One region of the Mycoplana sp. 10N416 genome, then DNA from elsewhere that is predicted to be linked to it. Evidence: predicted binding sites of a transcription regulator. Region 1 holds the regulator's gene; the other holds the start of a gene.
The links. Region 1 encodes HrcA, which represses chaperone genes, less so after heat shock. Its sites were predicted from a motif close to GTTAGCACTCNCNNNNNGNGAGTGCTAAC; they were not measured.

Region 1 (10,392 bases):
AAACCGGCTCGCCATATCCCCATTTTCCCCCGGTACCGCTGGCGAAAGGGGCGTTGTGAGCGCGAAGTGCTTGGATGACGGGTCCGGTTGGAATAGACTGTTACGCGCAAATCACAATGAGAGAGGAAGCTCCATGAGTGTGCGTGTATCCGGCAAACATATGGACATCGGCGACGCGTTCCGCTTGCGCATTGAAGAACAGATCGGAGCGGCCGTAACAAAATATTTCGATGGAGGCTATTCGAGCCACGTCATAGTGGCAAAGTCCGGTCCGCGATTCAGTGCCGACTGCAAGGTTCACCTCGACACCGGTGCCGCCCTGCAGGCCAATGGCGAAGCGAACGATCCGGTTCTCGCTTTCGACGCCGCGTCGGGTCGGATTGAGAAGCGCCTTCGCCGCTACAAGCGCAAGCTCAAGGATCACCATAACGGAAATGGCCAGGCCTATGCGGAAGTCGCATACACGGTCATGGATTCGATTCCGGAGGATGCGGACGAACTGCCGGCGGACTACGCCCCGACCATCGTCGCGGAAAGCACCAAGACGCTCAAGACCATGTCCGTTGCCAGCGCCGTGATGGCGCTCGACATGACGGACGAGCCGGTGCTTCTGTTCCGCAGCGTTGGCCAGGAGGATCTCAATATCGTCTATAGACGTAACGATGGAAATATTGGCTGGATAGATGCAGCCAATATCAAAGGCTAAAGTGGCAGGGGGGTGCGCCCTGGGGCTGGGCGCATCCCGCCTTACTCCCTTCACTGCGGCTCACGAGGACAAAGGCATGGCATTGGCAGGTTTGCTGCAGCAGAGTGCGATTATTCCGGCGCTGAAGGCCAGTTCGAAAAAGCAATTGCTTCAGGAACTGGCGATAAAGGCGGCAAAGGTCACCGGGCTTCAGGAACGCGAAATCTTCGATGTGATCCTGCAGCGCGAGCGTCTCGGGTCGACGGGAGTCGGCAACGGAATCGCCATCCCGCACGGGAAGCTGAAGGATCTCACCCAGATCACGGGCCTTTTCGCTCGCTTGGAGACGGCGGTGGACTTTGAGGCGCTCGACGACCAGCCGGTCGACCTCGTCTTCCTCCTGCTGGCGCCGGAGGGCGCGGGCGCCGATCATCTGAAGGCCCTTTCACGCATCGCCCGCGTGCTGCGCGATCCGGCCATGGTGGCCAAGCTGCGCGCCTCGGATTCGGCGACGGCGATCTTTGCCTGCCTGAGCGAGGAGCAAGCCAACGCCGCCTGAGCCGGCCGGGCCCGCAAGCGCCAGGGGAACGCGTGTCGCATCCTTCGCCGATCGTTGCGCGATCGATCGCGCGCCGATGATTGTGTACGTCGGCTCTCCGCGGAGCCCCTTTTCCGCCTTCGTTACTCTCAGCCGGTGATCGCCAGGTAGTGGCGGTAGCGGCCGTAGTGGTTGACGACATCGGCGATCACTTGGTCGAGATCATAGCCGTAGATGTCATAGCCGCGGCTGCCTTGGGCGAGGATGACCTCGGCGCGATAGTAGCGGTTGCGCCCGCCTTCATTGCGCGCGGCGTCAATGACGACAAAGGCCGGGATCGGCTTGCTGACGGGACGGACCTCATAGACGAAGGGCGGCACCGTCTCGCCATGGCTGATCACAAAGCGCAGGCCGTCCTCGGTCTTTTCAACGTCGGCTTCGATGTCCTCGGGTTTTTCCAGTTCGCGCGCCACCGTCTCGAATGCCTTCGCTACGGTCGAGGCGATGAACCGCTCCACCTGCGGGCGGCCGGGGTGGTCGATGATGGCGCTGATGCGCCGGCGCCAGAACTTGGCTGCCTCGTGCGGCACCATCGGCGCGGCGGGCAGGCTGGCGCTGGTCGTCAACGCCACCTCGTCGCTCAGCGCCTTCCAGATTCCGTAGCACATCAGGACCATGAGGACCGACAGAGGCAGCGCTGCGATCACCGCCGCCATCTGCACCGCATCCAATCCGCCGGCCAGGAGCAGGCAGGCGGCGACGCCGCCGCAAACGAGCGACCAGAACACCCGCAGCCACAGCACCGGCTCTTCGTCACCCTGCGAAGTGATCATGGCGATCACCAGAGCACCGGCGTCCGAGGCGGTGACGAAGTAGACCGCCACCAGCAGGCCCGTCAGCCAGGCGAGGAAGGTGGACCAGGGCAGGTACTCGAAGACGGTGAACAGCGCGATCGGCATGTTCTCCGTGACGGTCCTGGTGATCTGCCCATCCGCCACATTCCTGTCGAGCCAGATGGCGACGTCGCCGAAGACGGTGAACCAGATGAAGCTGAAGCCCGCCGGCGCGAAGAGCACGCCGAGAAGGAACTGGCGGATGGTGCGACCGCGTGAGATGCGGGCGATGAACAGCCCGACGAACGGCGACCAGGACATCCACCAGCCCCAGTAGAACAGCGTCCAGTTGCCCAGCCATTCGGTCGGCTCGTAGGCATAGATGTGGAAGGTGCGCGCGACGAAGCCGTTCAGGTAGAGACCGATATTCTCGACGAAGGCCTGTAGCAGGAAGCGCGTCGGCCCCAGCGCCAGGACCAGGAACATCAGGATGAACGAGACGATGATGATCATCTCGCTGAGGCGGCGAATGCCGTTGTCGAGGCCGGTCGCGACCGTGACGGTGGCGAGCCCGGTAACGATTCCGATCAGCACGAGCTGCGTCTGCAGGTTCTGCGCCAGACCGAAGAGGTAGGTGCCCGTGGCGTTGAGCTGGGCGACGCCGAGGCCGAGTGACGTGGCAAGGCCCGCCAGTGTGCCGACCACGGCAAAAATATCGATGACGTCGCCGAGCGGGCCGTTGATCCGGTCGCCCAGCAACGGACGGAAGGCCGAGCGAATGACCAGCGGCTCATCCTTGCGGTAGCCGAAATAGGCAAGCGCCAGCCCCATGACGGCGTAGATCGCCCAGGCGTGTACGCCCCAGTGGAAGAAGGTCACTTCCATCGCGTCCCGCGCCGCCTGCGCCGTGCGGGGCTCTGCATCCGGAGGGGCGCTGAAATGCATGATCGGCTCGGCAACGCCGTAAAAGACGATGCCGATGCCCATGCCCGCGCTGAACAGCATCGCCACCCAGGTGCTGTAGCTGTAGTCGGGCTCGGCTTCGTCAGGGCCGAGCTTGACCCGGCCGAGCGGGCTGATGGCAAGGAACAGCAGGAAGATCACGAAGCCGCCGACGGCCAGCATGTAGAACCAGCCGAGCTCGGCGATGATCCAGTCATTGGCGCGCTTGAAGAGGGCTGCGGCCACCTTGGGGAAAATGGAGGCGAAGAGGATGAGCCCGAGCGAGATGATGGCCGAGCCGTAGAAGGAGATGGGCGAAATCCCGGTGAGCGGCTGTTTCATTCCAAGCCTCCCTTTTCCGCGGCCATTCGACGGCACGGGGGTGCACCAGATCTGAGAGTAACGCTCCACGCTCGGTCGGAACAGGCCTTTCATCCTGCCTGTGGGATCGATGAAAGGAGACCTCGCGGAGCCTCGCGAGACGCATCCTTTCGGAACTCATTGCGACACGGCTAACAAAAAAAGCCCGGCGCCGAAGCGCCGGGCTTTCATCCTGTTCATGCCGGAGGCTTGATCGTTCAGCCTTGCTCGGGGCTGTCGCCACCGTTTGCCGGCGCCTTCGGGCCACCCTTGGAGACGCCGACCATGGCCGGGCGAAGCACGCGCTCACCGATGGTGTAGCCGTCCTGAATGACTTGGACGACGGTGCCGTTCGGCACCTCGGTGTTGGGCACCTCGAACATCGCCTGGTGGAAATGCGGGTCAAACTTCTCGCCGATCGGCTCCAGCTTGCGCACGCCGTGGCGCTCGAGCGCCGCCAGCATCGACCGCTCGGTCATTTCCACCCCTTCGATCAGCGCCTTCAGTCCGGTCTCATCGGCTTCCAGCGCCTCGGCGGGAACTGCCTCCAGACCGCGGCGCAGATTGTCGGAAACGCCCAGCATATCGCGGGCAAAGCCTGCGATGGCGTAGGACTTAGCGTCCTTGACGTCGCGCTCGGTGCGACGGCGAAGATTGTCCATCTCGGCGGCAAGGCGCAGATACTTGTCGCGAAGGTCGGTGTTTTCCGCCCGTAGCAACGCGATCGGATCGGCCTCTGCCGCCTGCGCGCCGGCTTCGTTGTTCTCGGGCGACACAGCGGCGGTCTCGGCCTCGTCATTTGCGGCTTCGGGGCCGTGTTTGCTGGTATCGTCGGTCATTGGTTTCTCCGGATTGAGAAATCGCGTGCATCGCGCGGGATTGCAATACCCCAGGCCATGCACAGGTTGATCGGCCAAAGCGACCCTGCCCATCCGGCGGATGCGCGGCGCTCATGTTCCCTCCCAGCCGTCCGCGCGCCTTTCAAGTTGCGCGGACAATGAGAGGGAGTTGAGGCGGATATCGAGCTTCGGATCGAAAAAATCAAGGCTTGTTCGACAAACTTGCAGAACCGGCCTTTGTGTCAACGCGACAACCGCGACATCAGTTGTGCCGTGTAGTCGACCATCGGCACGATCCGGGAATAGTTCAGTCGCGTTGGCCCGATCACCCCGACCGCGCCGATGATGCGCTCGTCGCTGTCGCGGTATGGCGCCACAATCAATGAAGAGCCGGACAGCGAGAACAGCTTGTTCTCGGAGCCGATGAAGATGCGCACACCCGACCCGGCCTCGGCGAGGTTCAGGAGCTCTATCAGACTGTCCTTCTTCTCCAGGTCATCGAACAGCATCCTCAACCGATCGACATCTTCGATGCCGGCCAGCCCTTCGAGCAGGTTGGCGCGGCCGCGCACGATCAACCGCGTCGGCTTGCTCTCGTCGATCCCACCCGACCAGACTGCAAGCCCGCGTTCGACCAGGTCCTGTGACAGAAGGTCCAATTCCTGGCGCACCTCGCGGCGCAACCGTTCGAGCTGGGTGCGAGCCTCGTGGATCGTACTGCCGGCGAGGTGCGCATTGAGAAAGTTCGCCGCTTCGTTCAGCTGTGAATTGGTCGTGCCGGCCGGCAGCTCGATGATGCGGTTTTCGACCTGGTCATGCTCGCCGACCAGCACGACCAGCGCCTTGGTCGGCTCCAGCCGGATGAACTCGACGTGCTTGAGCACCGAATCGTTCTTCGCGGTGATCACGATCCCGGCGCCGCGCGACATGCCGGAAAGCACCTGGCTTGCCTCACCCATCATCGTCTCGATGCTCTGTCCGTGCACCGGTCGATGAACGTGCCGGGCGATCGAGGCGCGATCCTCGTCTGAGATGTTGCCCACCTGCATGAAGGCGTCGACGAAAAATCGAAGGCCCAGCTGGGTGGGAAGCCGCCCGGCACTGACGTGGGGCGAATAGATCAGCCCGAGCGTCTCCAGGTCGCTCATGACGTTGCGCACGGAAGCCGGCGACAGTGACATCGGCAGGATGCGGGAAAGATTCCGAGACCCGAGCGGCTCGCCATGCTCCAGATAGCTCTCGACGATCCGGCGGAAAATCTCGCCGGAACGCTCGTCCAGCTTTTTGTGAATGTCAGTCTCCGCAGAGTGTCTCAATACCATGCCGGTCAACGTTTCCCTTTGCCCATTGAACTATAATGACCCGGTCCACTTGCAGACAAGGGCAAATGCGACCGCCCGGGGACGCGCCGCGTGAACGAAATTCCCGGAAATCGGCCAACTCGACGATTTCCTCTCCCGGCGAAGTCGTTTAGAAGCATCGCCAGACAAGGACACGACACGGAGTTCGCGATGCGGCCGTCAGGCAGAAAAACCGACCAGATGCGCAAGGTTTCCTTCGAGCGCAATTATTCCAAGCACGCGGAGGGCTCCTGTCTGGTGAAGTTCGGCGATACGCATGTGCTGTGCACGGCGAGCCTTGAAGAAAAGACGCCGCCGTGGCTGCGCAACAGCGGCAAGGGCTGGGTCACGGCCGAATACGGCATGCTGCCGCGCGCCACTGGCGAGCGCATGCGGCGGGAGGCGGCGGCCGGCAAGCAGGGCGGCCGCACCCAGGAAATCCAGCGCCTGATCGGCCGGTCGCTGCGCGCCGTGGTCGACCTGACCGCGCTCGGCGAAAAACAGATCACCATCGACTGTGACGTCATCCAGGCCGATGGCGGCACGCGCACCGCCTCCATCACCGGCGCCTGGATCGCGTTGTACGACTGCCTGAAATGGATGGAAACGCGCGGGATGATCAAGGTCGACAAGGTTCTGAAGGACCACGTCGCCGCGATCTCCTGCGGCATTTTCGCCAGCCAGTCGGTGATCGACCTCGACTATCTCGAAGACTCTGCGGCCGAGACGGACGCCAATTTCGTCATCACCGGCACAGGCGGCATCGTCGAGATCCAGGGCACGGCTGAGGGCAAACCGTTCACCGAGGAGGAATTCGCAAGCCTTATGGCGCTGGCCAAGAGCGGCATCGCCGAACTGGTCGAGCTGCAAAAACAGGCGATCGCCTGACGGCTTCGCGCGCCGGCGTGAGAGACGTTGCATTTCGCCCTTGCCCCTCATCCGCCCTTCGGGCACCTTCTCCCCGCGAGCGGGAGAAGGGCCTGCGTTTGCAGGGACGGGGAGAGTGAGAGGCGAACGCAATGCCTGACACGAAACCAGCCCTTCAGGGCATCCTCGAAACGGCCCTCTACGCCGAAAACCTCGATGCGGCGGAGGCTTTCTACGGGGGCCTGCTCGGACTGGAGAAGATCAGCCGGCATGCGAACCGCCACGTCTTCTTCCGCTGCGGCCCCGGCGTGCTTTTGATCTTCAACCCGAGGGAAACGGTCGTCCCACCGCCGCCGCAATCCTTGCCGGTACCCGTCCACGGCACGACCGGGCAGGGGCATGTCTGCTTTCGCGCTCCCGCCAGCGATCTTGATTTCTGGGCGGAAAAGCTCAAAGAAGCAGGAATCGCCATCGAGGCCGATTTCCGCTGGCCGACCGGCGCCCGCTCCATCTATTTCCGCGATCCCGCCGGAAACAGCCTCGAATGCGCCGAACCCGGCCTCTGGGGCCTGACCTGACAGGAAACGATATGCGCAAGCTCGACACCCGGACGATCATCGTCGCCAGCCACAATGCCGGCAAGATCCGGGAGATCCGCGACCTGATCGGCCCGCTCGGGTTCGAAGCCAAGTCGGCCGCCGATCTGAACTTCATCGAGCCGGACGAGACCGGCACCACCTTCGAGGAAAATGCCGCGATCAAGGCGCTCGCCTCGGCGAAGGCCGCCGGCCTGCCGGCACTTTCCGACGATTCCGGGCTGGTGATCGACGCGCTCGGTGGCGCCCCCGGCGTCTACACCGCCAACTGGGCGGAGAAGGAAGATGGCAGCCGCGATTTTTCCATGGCCATGGAGAAGGTGGAAACAGCGCTCGTGGAGAAGGGTGCGGACACACCCGCTGACCGAACCGCCCGCTTCGTCTCCGTCCTCTGCCTCGCCTGGCCGGATGGGCACACCGAGTTGTTCCGCGGCGAGATCGAGGGCACCGTCATCTGGCCACCGCGCGGCACGCAGGGCTTCGGCTATGATCCGGTCTTCCAGCCGGAAGGCTTCGAGACCACCTTCGGCGAGATGAGCGCGGAAGAAAAGCACGGCTGGAAACCCGGCGACACGCAGGCGCTTTCCCATCGCGCCCGCGCGTTCAAGCGCTTCGTCGAAACCTGCCTGGAGGCTTGAGCCATCCATGACGGCGGTCACCCCGTTCGCACCGAAGCAGCCGATCACCGCGGATCCCCTGGATCCGGGTTTCGGCATCTATGTGCACTGGCCCTTCTGTGCCGCCAAATGCCCGTACTGCGACTTCAACAGCCATGTGCGCCATCAGCCGGTCGACCAGGAGCGCTTCGTTGCCGCCTTCCTGAAGGAGATGGAGACGATGCGGCGGCTTTCCGGCCCGCGCACGGTCACCAGCATCTTCATGGGCGGGGGCACGCCGTCCTTGATGGCGCCGTCGACCGTCGACGCAATCCTGTCCGGCATCGCCCGCCACTGGCACACTCCTGACGGCATCGAGATCACCATGGAGGCGAACCCCTCCAGCGTCGAGGCGGAGCGCTTCCGCGGCTATCGCGCAGCCGGCGTCAATCGCGTCTCGCTCGGCGTCCAGGCGCTGAACGACCGGGACCTGAAGTTCCTCGGTCGCCTGCACGACGTCGACGATGCGCTCAAGGCGATCCGGCTTGCCCGCGAGATCTTCCCGCGCATGTCGTTCGACCTGATCTATGCCAGACCAAACCAGACAGTCGCCGACTGGGATGCGGAGCTGAAGCAGGCTGTCTCCTATGCGGTCGACCACCTGTCGCTGTACCAGCTGACGCTCGAGGAAGGCACGCCCTTCTTCGGTCTGCACAAGGCCGGCAAGCTTGTTCTTCCCGATGGCGAGCAGTCGGCGATCCTCTACGAGGCAACGCAGGAGATTACAGCGCGCGAGGGCCTGCCGGCCTACGAGGTCTCCAACCATGCGCGCCCCGGCGCCGAAAGCCGGCACAATCTCACCTACTGGCGCTATGGTGACTATGTCGGCATCGGTCCCGGCGCCCATGGTCGCGTGTCCACGGGCGGCGCAAAAATCGCCACCGCGACCGAGCGCCACCCCGAGACCTGGCTCTCGCGGGTTGAGGAAAACGGCCACGGCATGGTCGACCAGGAGGTGCTTGAGCTGTCGGAACAGGCCGACGAACTGCTGCTGATGGGGCTGCGGCTCACCGAGGGCGTCGATCTCGCCCGCTGGCAGATGCTGTCGGGCCAAGGCCCGGACCCCGACCGCGAACAGTTCCTGATCGACCACGGCTTCATCGAGCGCCTGGGCAATTCCCGCCTGCGCTGCACGCCCGCCGGCATGCTGATCCTCGACGCGGTGGTGGCGGACCTGGCCTGCTGAAGCACCAACCCGCCGTCGCGCATCCGCCCAGCCTGCGGCACAGCACCATGGTCACATCAGGTGGCTATCTTGCGAACCGCGCCAACATCAAGTCGGACACGTTTGCAAGATAGTCCCCGCCGCGTCGTTCAGAGCAAATGCGCCTCGATTCGCTGCTCTTCGGGTTTGGCGTGCAAGGACGGATTTCGCCGCCCAGGGTAAACATAGACCGGTCTGCCGATTCCGCAGATGAAGATCGGCGAACTGTCGATCTCGGCGCCGGTCTCCTCCTGTTCGTCGGCCTTCCGATGGAAAAACAACCCAAGCCACTCGAATGACGTCCGCCGGGCCGCGCCGAACGACAACCGGCTGCCAAAGTGGAGCGCCATTTTGCCGAGCACATCGCCAGTCATTTCCGCTCTCCCGAGCTGTTTTCCGCTGCCACGGTACAGGCCGTTGAGGGCCAAACCTAATTTGTTTCTTAAATGGTGGTATTTCGCAGCCTTTTACGTTGGCGCCTTCCAGCCTCTCGCGCGCGAAGGGCAGACTGACGCTTGAATATAAACTTTCCAAATGACGTCATGATATGAATAAATTTTGCTGATGTAGCCTTCCTCTGTAACGTTGACATCATTCGGTCCTGAGCGATGGAGGAATGCAATGATGGACGACATGCTGCACGTGATGAAATGGCACAACGGCGAAAAGGAGTATTCGCCGTTCTCTGATGGTGAAATGAAACGCCGACAGGACGACGTGCGTCGCTGGATGGCCGAAAACAATGTCGATGCGGCACTGTTCACCTCCTATCACTGCATCAACTACTATTCCGGTTGGCTCTATTGCTATTTCGGCCGCAAATACGGGATGGTCATCGACCACAACAACGCCACTACGATCTCGGCAGGCATTGACGGCGGCCAGCCCTGGCGCCGCAGCTTCGGCGACAACATCACCTACTCGGACTGGCGCCGGGACAATTTCTATCAGGCCGTGCGGCAGCTTACTCCGGGTGCCAAGCGCATCGGCATCGAGTTCGACCACGTCACGCTCGATTTCCGCCGCACGCTCGAAGCGGCGCTGCCGGGCGTCGAGTTTGTTGACGTCAGTCAGCCGTCGATGTGGATGCGGACGATCAAGTCAGCTGAAGAGCAGAAGCTGATCCGCGAGGGCACCCGCGTCTGCGACATCGGCGGTGCGGCCTGCGTGGCCGCCGTCAAGGCCGGCGTGCCGGAGCACGAGGTCGCGATCGCCACGACCAACGCGATGATCCGCGAGATCGCCAAGTCGTTCCCCTTCGTCGAGCTGATGGACACCTGGACCTGGTTCCAGTCCGGCATGAACACCGACGGCGCCCACAACCCGGTGACCAACCGCATCGTGCAGTCGGGCGATATCCTGTCGCTCAACACCTTCCCGATGATCTTCGGCTACTACACGGCGCTGGAGCGGACGCTGTTCTGCGACCACGTCGACGACGCCAGTCTCGACATCTGGGAGAAGAACGTCGCCGTCCATCGCCGCGGCCTCGAGCTGATCAAGCCGGGTGCGCGCTGCAAGGACATCGCCAT
Region 2 (10,392 bases), on a different contig from region 1:
CGAGCAGGCCGGCAACCGAAGCTGCGTCCTGCAGAGCGGTGCGGACGACCTTGACCGGGTCGACGATGCCCATGGCGATCATGTCGCCGAACTCGCCGGTCTGGGCGTTGTAGCCGAAGTTGTCGCTCTTTTCGTCGAGGATCTTGCCGACGACGATCGAAGCTTCGTCACCAGCGTTCTCGGCGATCTGACGGGCCGGAGCCTGCAGGGCGCGGCGAACGATGTTGACACCGGCTTCCTGGTCGGCGTTCTCGCCCTTGACCTTCAGCTGGGCGGAGGCGCGCAGCAGAGCGACGCCGCCGCCCGGTACGATGCCTTCCTGAACGGCAGCGCGGGTCGCGTTGAGCGCGTCGTCGATGCGGTCCTTCTTTTCCTTCACTTCGATTTCCGTCGAACCGCCGACGCGGATCACGGCAACGCCGCCGGCGAGCTTTGCAAGGCGTTCCTGCAGCTTCTCGCGGTCGTAGTCCGAAGTGGTTTCTTCGATCTGGGCCTTGATCTGAGCGACGCGGCCTTCGATTTCAGCCTTCTGGCCGGCACCGTCGACGATCGTGGTGTTTTCCTTGGAGATCGAGACCTTCTTCGCACGGCCGAGCATTTCGAGCGTGACGTTTTCGAGCTTGATGCCGAGGTCTTCGGAGATCACCGTGCCGCCCGTGAGGATGGCGATGTCTTCGAGCATGGCCTTGCGGCGGTCGCCGAAGCCAGGAGCCTTGACGGCAGCGATCTTCAGGCCGCCACGCAGCTTGTTGACGACGAGCGTCGCAAGAGCTTCGCCTTCGACGTCTTCAGCGATGATGACGAGCGGCTTGCCGGTCTGGACGACGGCTTCGAGAACCGGGAGCATCGCCTGCAGGTTCGACAGCTTCTTCTCGTGCAGGAGAACGTAGGCGTCTTCCAGGTCGGCGACCATCTTTTCCGGGTTGGTGACGAAGTAGGGCGACAGGTAGCCGCGGTCGAACTGCATGCCTTCGACGACTTCGAGTTCGGTTTCGGCGGTCTTGGCTTCTTCAACCGTGATGACGCCTTCGTTGCCGACCTTCTGCATGGCTTCAGCGATATCGAGACCGATCTGCTTTTCGCCGTTTGCCGAGATCGTGCCGACCTGTGCAACTTCTTCCGAAGTGTTGATCTTCTTGGCCTTGGCCTGGAGGTCCTTGACGACTTCCTTGACTGCGAGGTCGATGCCGCGCTTCAGGTCCATCGGGTTCATGCCGGCAGCAACGGCCTTGGCGCCTTCGCGGACGATGGCCTGGGCCAGAACGGTTGCGGTGGTGGTGCCGTCACCGGCGATGTCGTTGGTCTTCGAAGCGACTTCGCGGACCATCTGGGCGCCCATGTTCTCGAACTTGTCTTCCAGTTCGATTTCCTTGGCAACGGAAACGCCGTCCTTGGTGATGCGCGGAGCGCCGAACGACTTGTCGATGATGACGTTGCGACCCTTCGGGCCGAGCGTGACCTTCACTGCGTCAGCGAGAATGTCGACGCCACGCAGCATCTTTTCGCGCGCGGTGCGGCCGAACTTGATTTCTTTGGCTGCCATTTTCAAAACTCCTGGTTTCGAAATGCCGGTGGTCCCGGCTTGAATTTACAGAAACGTTCGTGGGGAACCGGCGATCAGCCGATGATGCCCATGATGTCGGCTTCCTTCATGATCAGAAGGTCTTCGCCGTTGAGCTTGACTTCGGTGCCCGACCACTTGCCGAACAGGACGCGGTCGCCGACCTTGACGTCAAGAGCGACGATCTTGCCGCTTTCGTCACGGGCGCCCGAGCCGACGGCGACGATTTCGCCTTCCTGCGGCTTTTCCTTGGCGGTATCCGGAATGATGATGCCGCCCTTGGTCTTTTCCTCGGACTCGACGCGACGTACGACGACGCGGTCGTGGAGCGGACGGAAGTTGGTGCTTGCCATTGTCTAATCCCTCGATCAAATGACATGTCCCGGATCGGGAACCGATCCGGTGGATTTGTGTTAGCACTCGCCATAGATGAGTGCTAGCCTGACCGAGATAGGCTCGGGTCCGGATCGAGTCAAGAATTGGCCACCAAAAAAGTTGGCCCCCGTGGATTCGATTGACTTAATTGCCGGGATTATGTTTAACGGTGCCATGGGGTTTGCGAATGCCCCACGAGGCGCCATGCCAAATTTCGCGTCCTTTATAGCACTATCGAGGGACGTATCATGGCTTCCTACAATGCAATCTCTCCCGAAAAACTCGTCAGGCTGATCGGCACGCCGAAAGCGCCGGTCATCATTGATGTTCGCGATGACGACGATTTCGCCGCCGCTCCCTACCTGCTGCCGACGGCGATACGCCAGGGCCATTCCGATGCCGAGGCCTGGGCCGCGACGCCGGCCTACCGCGACCGCGGGGTGGTCGTTGCCTGCCAGAAGGGGCTGAAGCTCAGCGAAGGCGTTGCCGCCTTGCTGCGCCTTGCCGGCGCGCAGGCGGAAATCCTCGAAGGCGGTTTCGCCGCATGGCAAGCGGCTGCCCTGCCGCTTGTTCCGGTCAGGAGCCTGCCACAGGACAGGACGGCCGGCGGCACGCTCTGGGTCACGCGATCCCGCCCGAAGATCGACCGGATCGCTTGCCCTTGGCTGATCCGGCGGTTCGTCGACCCCGCGGCAAAATTCCTTTTCGTCTCGCCGTCGGAGGTGGAGGCGGTGGCCGCGCGCTTCGGGGCAACGCCCTTCGATATCGAGGGTGTGTTCTGGAGCCATCGCGGCGAGCTTTGCAGTTTCGACGTGTTTGTGGAGGAGTTCGGGCTTGCCTTCCCCGCCCTGAAACACGTGGCGCGGATCGTGCGGGGCGCCGATACCAACCGACCGGATCTCGAGCCGCAGGCATCGGGCCTGCTTGCGATTTCGCTCGGCCTGTCGCGCATGTATGCCGACGATCTCGAACAGTTGGAAGCCGGCATGCTGATCTATGACGCGCTCTATCGGTGGGCGCGCGATGCCGCCGACGAGATGCATGACTGGGTCTCGCACACGCCCCGCAAGAGGGACGGCCGTGAATAAGCCCATTCTGTCTGGCGGTGCCGATCTGTCGCCGCCGCCGCATCCCTCCTTCCGCGAAGCGCTCGGCGTCTGGACGAAGATCGGTCTGCTGAGTTTCGGCGGTCCGGCCGGCCAGATCGCGCTGATGCACAAGGAACTGGTCGACGAGCGCCGCTGGATCTCGGAAAGCCGGTTCCTGCATGCCCTGAACTACTGCATGCTGCTGCCGGGTCCGGAGGCGCAGCAGCTTGCCACCTATGTCGGCTGGCTGCTGCACGGCACGCGCGGCGGTATCGTGGCGGGAACGCTGTTCGTGCTGCCGGGCTTTCTCGTCATCTGCGCGCTGTCGGCCGCCTATGCGGTCTTTCAGCGAACCGACTGGCTGCAGAACCTTTTCTTCGGCCTTAAGGCAGCGGTGCTGGCGATCGTGCTCGAGGCGCTGGTGCGGGTCGCGAGCCGCGCACTGAAAACCCCGTTCATGCGCCTGCTGGCAGCGCTTGCCTTCATCTGCCTGTTCGTCCTTGCGCTGCCCTTTCCGCTGGTCATCGCTGCGGCAGGCATTTGCGGCTACCTTGTCGCGCGAACCGCGCCGGGTCTCCTGCAGCCGCCGGCCGGTCATAAGGCGCACGCCGTCGACAAGCCTTCCGTGATTGGCGATGCGTTCCCCGACCGGCAGCGCGGCATCGGCGCAACGCTCGGTATCGTCGTTGCCGGCGCCGTTCTTTGGGCCGCACCCTTTGCTCTTCTGCCGCTGCTTCCCGCTGGGCCGGGTGCGTTTGCCACCATCGGTGTCTTCTTCTCCAAGATGGCGGTCGTCACCTTCGGCGGCGCCTATGCGGTGCTCGCATATGTCGCGCAGCAGGCGGTCGAGACCTATCACTGGCTGAAGCCGGGCGAGATGCTGGATGGATTGGCGCTGGCGGAGACGACGCCGGGGCCGCTGGTTCTCGTTCTCTCCTTTGTCGGCTTTCTCGCCGCCTTCCGGGATACGGCGGGGCTCGATCCGCTCGCAGCCGGCCTGCTGGGCGCATTCCTCACCACCTGGGTCACCTTCGTTCCCTGCTTTCTCTGGATCTTCCTTGGCGCGCCCTATGTCGAGCGCCTGCGTGCCAACGCTGCCCTGTCCGGCGCGCTGGCGGCGATCTCGGCCGCCGTCGTCGGTGTCATCCTCAATCTTGCCGTCTGGTTCGGCCTGCACGTGCTCTTCCGCGAAGTCGGCGCATTGCGGCTTGGCCCGATCTCGATGGCTCTGCCGGAACCGGCCTCGATCGATGTGCTCTCGCTCCTGTTGACGATCGCAGCAGCCGTGATGCTGTTCCGCCTGCGCCTCGGCATCGTCTACACGCTGCTCGTCTGCGCAGTCGCGGGGTTTGCGCTCAACGCGCTCATTTAGCCGCGGCAGCGGCAAAATTGTCGGCAGGCCCTTGTTTTCTCGATCCGGCTTTGCGATGTCAGCCGGGCTTATCAGGATCGGGAAACAGCATGGCCAAGCGCATTCAGTCCTTCCGCGAGATCACGGGTCAGTACGACGTCGTCCTCTGTGACGTCTGGGGCGTGCTGCACAACGGCGTGGAAGCCTTCGCTCAGGCCTCTGAGGCATTGGTGGAGGCCCGCGCGGCCGGACTGACCGTCGTGCTGATCACCAACTCGCCGCGCCCCCGGCCCGGCGTGCAAGTGCAGATCCGCGGCCTTGGCGTCCTGGACCAGGCCTATGACCGCATCGTCACCTCCGGCGACGTGACCCGGTCGCTGATCACCGCCGGCCCGGAAAAGATCTATTTCATCGGTGCGCGCAAGGACGAGGCGCTGCTCGAGGGGCTTGGTGTGCAGGCCGTCTCGGCAGAAGAGGCGGGCATTGTCGTCTGCGCGGGCCTGCGTAACGACGAGAAGGAAACGGCGGACGATTATCGCGGAGAGCTGGAGAAGCTCGCCACCCGTCATCTGCCCTTCATCTGCGCCAACCCCGATCTGGTCGTGGAGCGCGGTCATCGGCTGATCCCCTGCGCCGGTGCGCTCGCCAAGCTCTATGAAGAGATGGGTGGAAGCACGCTGATCGCCGGCAAGCCGCATCGACCGATTTACGAGAAGTCGCTGGAGGAGGCGCGTGACGTGCGGGACGGGTTCGACCTTTCCCGCGTGATTGCGATCGGCGACGGCATGCCGACCGACGTGCGCGGCGCTGAAGCCTTCGGCCTCGATGTGCTCTATATTTCCGGCGGCATCCACGCCAAGGAATACGTCAAGGACGGCGTGACCGACGAAGCGAGGCTGAACGCGTTCCTGGCGCGCGAAAAGGCGGCGCCGAAATGGTGGATGCCACGATTGCAGTGATTGGACGGCGAGGCCGCATGACCGTATTTCATCGCAACGAAACCAGGGAGCCGCTGCCCGAGCATCTGCGCGCGGGTGTGATTGCAATCGGCAACTTCGATGGCGTTCATCGCGGTCATCAGTCCGTCTTGCAGCGGGCGCTGGACATTGCGAACGCGCGTGGCGTGCCGGCGCTGGTCCTCACCTTCGAGCCGCACCCGCGCACGGTCTTTCGCCCCGATCAGCCCGTCTTCCGCCTGACGCCGGCGCACCTGAAGGCGCGGATCCTGGAGGGGATGGGGTTCTCGGCAGTGATCGAATATCCCTTCAATCGACAGTTTTCGCAGACAGCGGCAGCAGACTTCGTCCGCCAGGTGCTGATGGAGTGGCTGCACGCCAGCCATATCGTCACCGGCTTCGACTTCCATTTCGGCAGGGGCCGGGAGGGCGGTCCGGCCTTCCTGATGGCGGCCGGTGAGGAAAACGGCTTCGGCGTGACCCTGGTGGACGCTTATCGCGACGAAAATGCCGAGGTGATTTCGTCGAGCCGTATCCGCGAACTGCTTGCCAAGGGCGACGTGGCCGAGGCGGCGGGCCTGTTCGGCTACCACTACACCGTCGAAACCGAGGTGATTGGTGGTAAGCAACTCGGCCGGACGCTCGGCTTTCCGACCGCCAACATGCAGCTTCCCCCCGAGGTGGAACTGCGCACCGGCATCTATGCGGTTCGTTTTCGCCGCGGCGATGGCACGCTGTTCGACGGCGTTGCCAGCTTCGGCCGCCGCCCGACCGTGGACAGCAACGGCGCGCCGCTGCTCGAGACCTTCGTCTTCGAGTTTTCCGGCGACCTCTATGGCGAGACCTGTACGGTTTCCTTCTTCGAACACCTGCGCGACGAGCTGAAGTTCGACGGTCTCGACGCGCTGGTCGTGCAGATGAAGCGCGACGAGGAGGAGGCAAGGGCGCTCCTTTCCGGCGTGCGCCCCCTCGGCGAAATCGACCGGCTGCTCTGTTGCTAAAGAAGAAAACGCGCGCGGCCGCGCCACCGCACCTTTTCAACTGGCCGAAAACGCCGTAATACCGCGCGTCATGATGTTCTACCGGCTGACCATCGACCTGCGAATTAGTGGCCCGGCCTTCCGCGCGCTCTGAGCGAGGCCGGAAGGTCCGGGATTTCGGGCGTTGCGAACCACGCCCCCGCCGTCACCGACAGACAGATCCCCTCTTGCAGCGCGACAATTCGCGCGATGAAGCGATAGCCAAGCCATGACCGACACGCCCGAGAAGATCGACTATTCCTCCACCCTCTACCTGCCGCAGACGGATTTTCCGATGCGCGCCGGCCTGCCGCAGAAGGAGCCGGAAACGGTGGCCCGCTGGCAGAAGATGGACCTTTACAAGAAGCTGCGCGCTTCCGCCGCCGGCCGCGAGAAGTTCGTCCTGCACGACGGACCGCCCTATGCCAATGGCAACATCCACATCGGCCACGCGCTGAACAAGATCCTCAAGGACGTCATCAACCGCTCGTTCCAGATGCGCGGCTATGACGCCAACTACGTTCCCGGCTGGGACTGCCACGGTCTTCCGATCGAGTGGAAGATCGAGGAGAAGTACCGCGAGAAGGGCCAGAACAAGGACGAGGTTCCGGTCAACGAATTCCGCCAGGAATGCCGTGACTTCGCCACCGGCTGGATCAAGGTGCAGACCGAGGAGTTCAAGCGCCTCGGCATCGAGGGCGACTTCGAAACCCCCTACACGACGATGAACTTCCACGCGGAAGCCCGCATCGCCGGCGAACTGATGAAGATCGCCAGGAGTGGCCAGCTCTATCGCGGCTCCAAGCCGATCATGTGGTCGGTGGTCGAGCGCACCGCGCTCGCCGAGGCCGAGGTCGAGTACGCCGATGTCGAGAGCGACATGATCTGGGTAAAATTCCCGGTCAAGGAAGGCCCGGACGCACTGGCGGGAACCTTCGTCGTCATCTGGACCACGACGCCCTGGACGATCCCCGGCAACCGCGCCATCGCGTTTTCCTCGCGCTACGCCTACGGCCTTTATGAGGTCGCGACCGCCGAGAACGATTTCGGTCCGCAGCCGGGCGAGAAGCTGATCTTCGCCAAGCGCCTGGCCGACGAATCCGCCGCCAAGGCGAAGCTGACCTTCAACTTCGTCCGCGACATCGAGGCCGATGAACTGGGTGGGATCACCTGCGCCCATCCGCTGCACGGTCTCGGCGGCGGCTACGACTTCAAGGTACCGCTGCTCGACGGCGACCACGTCACCGACGACGCCGGCACCGGCTTTGTCCACACCGCCCCCGGCCACGGCCGCGAGGACTTCGACGCCTGGATGGATAGCGCGCGTGCGCTGGAAGCCCGCGGCATCTCGTCGGCGATCCCGTTCACCGTCGACGACGCAGGCTACTTCACGTCCGACGCGCCCGGCTTCGGTCCGGATGCGGAAGGCGGTGCCGGCCGCGTCATCGACGACAAGGGCAAGAAGGGCGATGCCAACGAGCGTGTCATCAAGGCGCTGATCGCCCGTCATGCGCTGTTCGCGCGCGGCCGCCTGAAGCATTCCTACCCGCATTCCTGGCGCTCGAAGAAGCCGGTGATCTTCCGCAACACGCCGCAATGGTTCGTCTACATGGACAAGGAACTCGGCGACGGCACGACGCTGCGCTCGCGCTCGCTGTCGGCGATCGACGACACCCGCTTCGTCCCTGCGGCCGGTCAGAACCGCCTGCGCGCGATGATCGAAGGCCGTCCGGATTGGGTGCTTTCCCGCCAGCGCGCCTGGGGCGTGCCGATCGCAATCTTCGCCGACGAGCAGGGTGAAATCCTCGTCGATGAGGCCGTCAACGCCCGCATTCTCGAAGCCTTCGAGAAGGAGGGCGCCGACGCCTGGTTCGCCGACGGCGCCAAGGAGCGCTTCCTCGGCAACGACCACGACCACGTCCGCTGGACGCAGGTCATGGACATTCTCGACGTCTGGTTCGACTCAGGGTCGACCCACACCTTCACGCTCGAAGACCGCCCCGACCTGAAGTGGCCGGCCGACGTCTACCTGGAAGGCTCCGACCAGCATCGCGGCTGGTTCCACTCGTCGCTGCTCGAAAGCTGCGCCACGCGCGGCCGCGCGCCCTATGACGCCGTCGTCACCCACGGGTTCACGATGGACGAGAAGGGCGAGAAGATGTCGAAGTCGAAGGGCAACGTCGTCTCGCCGCAGGATGTCATGAAGGACGCCGGCGCCGACATTCTGCGCCTGTGGGTGATGACCACCGACTACTGGGAAGACCAGCGCCTCGGCAAGACGATCATCCAGACCAACATCGACGCCTACCGCAAGCTCCGCAACACCATCCGCTGGATGCTCGGCACGCTCGCGCACGACAAGGGCGAGGAGATCGCCTATGCCGACATGCCGGAGCTGGAAAAGCTGATGCTGCACCGGCTTGCCGAACTGGATAAGCTCGTGCGCGAGGGTTACGACGCCTTCGACTTCAAGAAGATCGCCCGCGCGCTGATCGACTTTTCCAACGTCGAGCTTTCGGCCTTTTACTTCGACGTCCGCAAGGATGCGCTCTACTGCGACGCGCCATCGAGCCTGCGTCGCCGTTCGGCGCTGGCGGTGATCCGCAAGGTGTTCGATTGCCTGGTGCTGTGGCTGGCGCCGATGCTGCCGTTCACGACGGAAGAGGCCTGGCTTTCGCGCAAGGCCGATGCCGTCTCGGTTCACCTCGAACAGTTCCCGGAAATTCCGGCCGAGTGGAAGAACGACGCGCTGGAAGAGAAGTGGGAGAAGATCCGCACTGTCCGCACCGTCGTCACCGGCGCGCTCGAGATCGAGCGCCGCGAGAAGCGCATCGGCTCGTCGCTGGAGGCCGCTCCAACGGTCCACATCGCCGACCCGGCTTTGCTGGCGGCGCTTGAGGGCGAAGACTTCGCCGAGATCTGCATCACCTCGGCGATCACGCTCGTTGCCGGCGAGGGGCCAGCCGAAGCCTTCCGTCTGCCGGAGGTTGCGGGCGTTGCCGTCGAGCCGAAGCTGGCCGAGGGCAAGAAGTGCGCGCGGTCCTGGCGCATCACCACCGATGTCGGCTCGGATGCGGACTATCCGGACGTCTCCGCGCGGGACGCGGCGGCGCTGCGCGAGATCGGCTTCCGCGCTGCGGCCTGAGGGCTCAACCCGACGAAAGGTTGTGCACAAGACACGCAAGATACCGGATGAATTGCGCTTTTGCGCTTCATCCGGTATTGCTGCCTGAAAATCGTCGGATTTTTACGCCAACGCACGGCATTCGACGGACGTGATCGAAGCGATTCACCGGCTTTGCTGGGAAGGGTTTGCATGAGAATGACGCGAGGAATTCGACTGGGCGCCAGCGTGGCGGCACTGCTTGGCGCATGCGCCATTCTTTCCGGCTGCATCGGCGGCCCGACCTACGGAACCGACAAGACAAGCGGCGAGCAGCTGATGGACGACCTCGGCAATTCCGTGATGCTCAGGACGCCGAACAGCGGCGACAAGAAGATCGCCTATCAGCCGCGCGGCGGCCTCGTGGTCCCCAAGGATCAGGGCCAGCTCGTGGCGCCGCAGAAGTCGCTCGCCTCCACCACCGACAATCCGCAATGGGTGGAAAACCCCGAAGACATGCGCGATCGCCTCAAGGCCGAGGCGACCGAGAACGAGCGCAAGATCGGCTACAATTCGCCGCTGCAGACGCAGCACAACACGATGCGCCAGCTCTCGACGAAGGAACAGACGGAGCAGTATCGCGAGGCGCGCCGGGTGCAGCAGGGCATCTATTCCGACAAGCGCCGCTACCTCAGTGATCCGCCGCTCGACTACCGCAAGATGCCCGAAGAGGCTGCCGCCGACCTCGGCGAGCCGGAGAAGAAGAAGGAGCGCCGGCGCCTGAAGGAGGCCAAGATGGCCAGCGGCGGCTCGACCTGGTGGCCTTTCTGATCCGATGAGCTACCGCATTCGCAACGCGACCGCCGCCGATGCGGCGATCATCCTGCGTTTCATCACCGAACTGGCCGTCTACGAAAAGGCGGGTCATGAGGTCGAGGC

Region 2: a site for HrcA is predicted at 1,974-2,002, ahead of groES (co-chaperone GroES). Genes of this name have one in related genera too.

The regions. Positions count from the first base shown of each region.
Region 1 is NZ_JBFTIM010000003.1:194,544-204,935, reverse strand. Features, by position in the region: gene hpf (ribosome hibernation-promoting factor, HPF/YfiA family) at 134-706, shown strand; gene ptsN (PTS IIA-like nitrogen regulatory protein PtsN) at 783-1,244, shown strand; gene AC1DDS_RS08050 (BCCT family transporter) at 1,373-3,340, opposite strand; gene grpE (nucleotide exchange factor GrpE) at 3,577-4,197, opposite strand; gene hrcA (heat-inducible transcriptional repressor HrcA) at 4,440-5,519, opposite strand; gene rph (ribonuclease PH) at 5,709-6,425, shown strand; gene AC1DDS_RS08030 (VOC family protein) at 6,557-6,982, shown strand; gene rdgB (RdgB/HAM1 family non-canonical purine NTP pyrophosphatase) at 6,994-7,638, shown strand; gene hemW (radical SAM family heme chaperone HemW) at 7,646-8,842, shown strand; gene AC1DDS_RS08015 (hypothetical protein) at 8,971-9,234, opposite strand; gene AC1DDS_RS08010 (M24 family metallopeptidase) at 9,482-10,392, shown strand, end outside.
Region 2 is NZ_JBFTIM010000001.1:651,571-661,962, reverse strand. Features, by position in the region: gene groL (chaperonin GroEL) at 1-1,543, opposite strand, end outside; gene groES (co-chaperone GroES) at 1,618-1,914, opposite strand; gene AC1DDS_RS03170 (chromate resistance protein ChrB domain-containing protein) at 2,185-3,024, shown strand; gene chrA (chromate efflux transporter) at 3,017-4,396, shown strand; gene AC1DDS_RS03160 (TIGR01459 family HAD-type hydrolase) at 4,486-5,334, shown strand; gene AC1DDS_RS03155 (bifunctional riboflavin kinase/FAD synthetase) at 5,352-6,332, shown strand; gene ileS (isoleucine--tRNA ligase) at 6,580-9,495, shown strand; gene AC1DDS_RS03145 (hypothetical protein) at 9,667-10,284, shown strand; gene AC1DDS_RS03140 (N-acetyltransferase family protein) at 10,289-10,392, shown strand, end outside.